2 regions of the Priestia sp. JV24 genome follow, and region 2 is predicted to be linked to the other one. Evidence: riboswitches for the same ligand, from Rfam matches in the RefSeq annotation. Region 2 holds a riboswitch; the other holds the start of a gene.
What was found. A riboswitch is a leader RNA that binds a small molecule or an ion and turns the genes downstream of it on or off. The one in region 2 is predicted to bind preQ1.

Region 1 (3,183 bases), on a different contig from region 2:
TTTACTTCTTCCATAGAAGAAACATCTGCTGTTGCATAAGCAACTTGTACATCAAATGCTTCTAGTTCAGAAGCAACAGCCTTTAAATCTGCCTCTGTACGAGCAATTAAACCGATATTTACGCCTTCTTTTGCTAATTCAATCGCAGTTGAACGACCGATGCCTTTTCCTGCTCCTGTAATAAGAGCTACTTTGCCTTTAAGTGATTGTGCCATGTATAGACTCCTTTCAATGTTCCGCATAAACATTCTTCATAATAACAAAGAATTATCCATTACTATCCTATAGAAATGCACAAATGATGTCAAAAATAAAGATTATTAAAATGGCTTCAAGTATAAATTTCCTTTTCATACAAAAACTATAGAGACTAAAAAGAAGAAATTCCGTTTCTTTTCGTTCAATGTAGTGGAGGATGAACAATGCGTATAAAAAAACTATCTGAGTTAACGAATAAATCCAAAAAGCGGAAAGAAAAAGCTGATGAATCGAAGGACACTAAGGACACTAAGGATACTAGTGCTTCTTCTACACAGGAAGAGCAGAAATTATCTGAGAGGGTGGGAGATAATTTATCCCGCATGAAAAAAGCACTGGGACAGAGCACGGATTTAGTTGTACGAGAGTTTCGAATTTCGATTGAAGAAAAATTCACTTTAGGTGTTGCTTACATCGACGGATTAGTAAATAAAGACGAAGTTGAACACTATTTTGGATGTTATCTATTTTTTTTAAAGTTGTCATTGTGTTCTATGCCATTTAGTTAAGTATCGTCCAATTGTGTAATTTACGGGTGCGCAATTTTTTAAGCTTTCCTTTAGGTCTAATTATTACAGGCGTGGCGTATTACATTATTCCCAACACAGCGTACTTCAATTATTTTGAAAAATATTACTGGCCGTTTTATTTATTTGTACTAAGCGTCTGTTTTCCGGCGTTATTTATTGCTCTTTCTTATATAAAGAAAAATAAGGCAGCTAAAGGCGATAGAAGCCAACAAACATAGCATTATTTATACGCATGTGGTATAATACGATGACAATTCAAGAAGAAACGCCGTGCACGTTTGTATATGTACGGGAGAGGTTCGAAAACTCCCTCTATAAAAAACTAAGATCATCGTTGATGACAAAAGACACGGTTTTAGCGTGTCTTCTTTCACGTGCTTTTCTATCAACGCGTCTTTTTGATGTGTATGCTGGCGAGGACGTGTATCTTAGTTGCTTTTTAGGGAGATTGCTGGAAAAGAGCAGTCTCTTTTTTGTGTTATAAAATTAGTCACAAAGGGAACGAACGGTTCAATAAAGTTTCTTCTTCTTTTGATTTCAATCAAAAAGGAGACGAACAATAATGATAAAAAATGAAAAAGCTATTGTTGTATTTAGCGGAGGTCAAGATAGTACAACATGTCTATTTTGGGCTTTGAAAAACTTTAAAGAAGTAGAAACGGTTACTTTTCAATATGGTCAGCGTCATAGTCAAGAGATAGAGGTAGCAAAAGCTATTGCAGCTGATTTAGGTGTGAAGCACACCGTACTAGATATGTCACTTTTAAATCAATTAGCACCAAATGCCTTAACGCGAGATGATATTGAGATCGAGCAAAAAGAAGGAGAGTTGCCTACCACATTTGTGGATGGCCGCAATCTGTTATTTTTATCATTTGCAGCCGTACTGGCTAAAAACAGCGGAGGCCGTCATATCGTAACAGGCGTTTGTGAAACTGATTTTTCGGGATATCCAGACTGTCGAGATGTATTTGTAAAATCGTTAAACGTCACGCTTAATTTATCAATGGACTTTGAATTTGTGATTCATACGCCTCTTATGTGGATTGATAAAGCAGAAACGTGGGCGTTAGCGGATGAGCTAGGGGCGCTTGAGTATGTGCGTGAAAAAACATTAACATGCTACAACGGTATTGTTGCTGATGGATGCGGCGAATGTCCCGCATGTCAATTGCGAAAACGCGGGTTAGATCAATACATGCAAACAAAAGAAGGGGGAGAGGAATAATGCTGCAACAAATGTATCCTCAAGTATTTCATGACTATCAATACGAACTGAACAAAGATATGCAGTTTGCTGCGGCACATTTTGTTCCTCACACAGAAGCAGGAAAATGCCGTCAAGTCCATGGACATACGTATTTCGTAAATCTAACTGTTGCCGGAGATACATTAGACGAAGCGGGCTTTTTAGTAAACTTTGCGCTATTGAAAAAAATTGTTTCTGGTCAATTTGATCATACATTATTGAACGATCATTCTATCTTTAACGAAGAAAATCCAAATGATTTTCCTACAACTGAAGTTGTTGCTCGTAAAATTTATGAGTTGGTTCAAGAATATCTAGACACACTACCAAATAAGCCTTCTTGCGTACAAGTATTCGTGCGGGAAACGCCGACAAGTTACGTAGTTTACCGCCCAAAGAAGGTGAAAAAACGTGGCTAATACAATTCCAGTACTTGAAATATTCGGACCAACGATTCAAGGGGAAGGAATGGTTGTAGGACGTAAGACGATGTTTGTTCGTACCGCGGGCTGTGATTATTCCTGCAGCTGGTGTGATTCAGCTTTTACGTGGGATGGATCTGCTAAAAACGATATTCGTCAGCTAACAGCAGAACAAATTTGGACGGAGCTAAAAGAAATTGGAGGAGAGTGCTTTGATCACGTCACCATTTCTGGAGGAAACCCTGCGCTTATCAAGGCAATTGGTTCACTTGTAGAGCTTTTGCACAGTCATGGGGTAAAAGCAGCTCTTGAAACACAGGGAAGCCGTTATCAGGATTGGTTCCTAAAGATCGATGATTTAACGATTTCTCCTAAGCCTCCAAGTTCATTAATGAAAACAAATTTCGCCGTATTAGACGATATTATAGAAACATTAATAAAGGAAAAACGCATGGCGCACATAAGCATAAAAGTCGTTGTATTTAATGATGAGGACTTTGAGTATGCAGCGTCTGTTCATGAACGTTATCCTGAGGTTCCATTTTTTGTTCAAGTAGGAAACGAGGACTTAACGACAATCGATAATGCGTCGTTAACACAAGAATTGCTTAAAAAGTATGAATGGTTAATCGATAAGGCAGTGGCAGCTAAAAACATGAACGATGTAAGAGTTCTGCCGCAGGTTCACGCCCTTGTTTGGGGAAATAAACGAGGCGTGTAAGCG
Region 2 (3,183 bases):
TCATTTTTCTTAACGGTTTTTTCATAAAAAAATCCACCAAGAGGTGGATTTTTTATTTAGCAGCGGCTTTTGTTTCATGAGGCGAATTGCCGATAAATCCAAATTTCCCGCCGACAACTTCTTTTACTTCGTGGATGACAATAAAAGAATTCGGGTCAATTTGCTGGATTTTCTTTTTAATTTTTAATAGCTCGTTCTTTTTAATAACAACGTAAATAATACGTTTATCTTTGTTGGCGTAGTAGCCGTATCCGTAAAAGATGGTGGCTGCATTTCCAAATTCACTGGTGATGACTTGCGCTATGTCTTTGTATTGATCGGACATAATCGTCATTGCTTTTTTGTTGTGGAAACCTTCGATAACGACATCTACGATTTTGGCACAAAGATAGACGAATATAAAAGTATAGAGCATGTTATTGACGCCAATAGCGAAAACCGATGCTAAAATAATTACACTGTCCATGTAGAACATGCTTTTAGAGATATTATAGCCTTTTGTGTAGTTTAATAAATAAGCCAAAAGAGTTGTTCCACCAGTCGATCCATCCGCTATAAAAATGAGAGCCAGTCCTGTTCCCATTAGTAAGGCGCCGAATACAATTCCTAAAATCATGTCATGAACGTGAAAAGGAATATAGCTGACTAGACCGAGGAAAACGGATGTCATGACGGCTCCTAGAATCGTATAAAGAATCGTTTTTTTGGTTAGAAATTTATAGGCTAAGGCAATAAATATAAGGTTTACAAGAAATGTGCTGATACTTGTAGGGATATGAAATAAATAATATAAAACAAGGGCAATACCAACCGTACTTCCGTCACCTAATTTATTTGGAATGACGAAAAAATCAATGGATGCAGCAACTAAAAGTGCGCCAACAATAATTAAGATAATGTCTTTATAGATTGTTTTCAATATGCAAACCTCCTTGATTATTAGGATATTTTCATGTGGAATCTTGTTTTTACTAGTGTTTCATAAATGATAAAATAAAAAACGTCTTAGAAATTGTCTAGTTATAAAACTGATCAACTTCTAAGACGAAGAATTACGATACGTGTATAGGTCTTAATCCGGCTTTTCTATGCTTCGATGTCACCGATTATATAAACCTCTGACCGCTATGTCAACGCTGTGAGAGATGTTCAACTTTTCAAAAAATAGAAGGCGGTTTCCTACATAAAAAAAAAGAATCCTTTGCGATGGTGCAAAGGATTTTCAAATTTATTGGAATAGGGGGAATACGTTATTAGGATTACCATTTTCATAAATTAATATACCTTAATTTTTCAAAAAAATTTATTTGTTAATGACGATTGAAAGTTTGTAATTCACATGCTGATTTAGCTCTGTCAAAAAATCATTTAGTTCTTCATTTGAATGAAATTTGCATTCTAATAAGTAGCAGCCATCGCCGCTGATTTTAAAGTTGTTGATAACGTGCTCCTGCTGACTTTCTAAAAATGTAAGGTAGGGGTGGTGATGAATGCTCTGCGTATAGATATTTAAAAATGCATGGATGATGTAGCCGAGTTTTCGTTCATCAATGTTAATTGTATAGCCTTTGATCATGCCTTCATCTTCTAACTTTAATACTCTAGCAGAAGCGGCTTGTCCGGTTAAATGCACTTTTTCTCCTAATTCTTTCATCTTTATACGTCCATTTTTTGATAGCTCTTCTAGTATGCGTTTATCTGTATTATCTAACATCGCTACAAATCCTTTCGTATTTCAAATCAAAAGGGTTAACTACTTGATGTCACCTATGTATACTGATACGTCTTCTATTTTATACTAAAGAAAAGTAAGAAAAAAGAGCCGTCAATATGTAAGATATAGAAACCCGCAGTAGTTTGTAAACAGCTAGATTGACGAAAGCTTAAGCTTGCTGTATGATTCTTTGAGTGTTTACGTGGTTCGTAACCATCCCACGTTAAAAAACTAAGGAGAGAATAGTAAGATGAATATAAGAACACTTTGCGTTAACGGTCTTTTAGCTGCTATGTATATTGCTGTCAGTATGTTAATCCAGCCGTTTGGCTTCACCAATATCCAATTTCGTATATCGGAAATGTTCAATCACTTAATTGTGTTTAATAAAAAGTACGTGTATGGCATTGTGCTAGGAGTATTTCTGACGAATTTGTTTTTTTCACCAATGGTCGCTTATGATCTGGTGTTTGGGGTAGGACAATCCGTGCTATCATTACTCATTACCATTTTTTCTATGCGCTACATTAAAAATATGTGGGCTCGTATGCTTGTTAATACACTTGTATTTACGTTCACGATGTTTATTATTGCGTTTGAACTGCACTTAGCATTTGATTTACCATTTTTCTTTACATGGTTAACAACGGCTGTTGGTGAGTTCATTGTCATGCTTGTTGGAGCACCAATTATGGCTGCAATTAATAAACGCGTACAATTTAATAAGCTAGTTGGATAAAAAAGATGGGGCTGTGATAAATCTCACAGCCCCATCTTTTTTTCTTTGTTATTCTATAAGTGTAGTGATAAATAAACCCCTTATTATTGAAGAGCTTTTCACGCATGGACAAATTACCCATATCTAGCATGTGAAAAGAGCAGGTCGCGTTTGCGATCTGCTCTTTTTGCGTAAGGCAATAGGAAGTATTCGGTTAGATTATTTTGAAAGAAGGAGTGACAAATCTCACAGCGCATTCTTTTTTCTTTTGTTACGATATACATATAGTTGGCAAACTCCTTATCGAAAATTTTTTCGCACAACAACACATTACCTATGCGTAGCAATTAAAAAAGCAGACCGATGACGGTTTGCTTTTTTAATTATATTTTACCATTAAATAACTTTTTGGTTATAATTGTAAAATAACCTTTGTTACTAGAGAGAGGATTCTTTTTTGAATAGAAAGTTAGGAATTCTTGTTTTATTAGCTTTAGCCATCTTATTTGCCGGGTGTTCAAAAGAAGAAGACAACGTTCCTTTAAGAGAACTAGAAAAGATAAGTATTAACGTAATCAAAGAACAAAAAATGAAGCAAGGAATTTCATATGAAATGGAATTAGTAAACAAGAGCGATTTGACCATCAAACAAAATAATGTATTTTTATCCTATCCTTTAAAAATGAAAAACGGTTATTCTGATAATAAATTTAAGGTGTTAGCAGAAGGAAATAAATTAAATATCAAGCCA

Region 1: another riboswitch for preQ1. It lies ahead of queC (7-cyano-7-deazaguanine synthase QueC); the one in region 2 lies ahead of OK414_RS02370 (QueT transporter family protein).

The regions. Positions count from the first base shown of each region.
Region 1 is NZ_JAPCIN010000012.1:110,583-113,765, forward strand. It holds gene OK414_RS06230 (3-ketoacyl-ACP reductase) at 1-215, opposite strand, end outside; gene OK414_RS06235 (hypothetical protein) at 423-767, shown strand; PreQ1 riboswitch class I at 1,077-1,120, shown strand; gene queC (7-cyano-7-deazaguanine synthase QueC) at 1,351-2,016, shown strand; gene queD (6-carboxytetrahydropterin synthase QueD) at 2,016-2,456, shown strand; gene queE (7-carboxy-7-deazaguanine synthase QueE) at 2,449-3,180, shown strand.
Region 2 is NZ_JAPCIN010000009.1:26,061-29,243, forward strand. It holds gene OK414_RS02360 (YitT family protein) at 53-919, opposite strand; gene OK414_RS02365 (Lrp/AsnC family transcriptional regulator) at 1,304-1,714, opposite strand; PreQ1 riboswitch class I at 1,911-1,955, shown strand; gene OK414_RS02370 (QueT transporter family protein) at 1,965-2,453, shown strand; gene OK414_RS02375 (hypothetical protein) at 2,890-3,183, shown strand, end outside.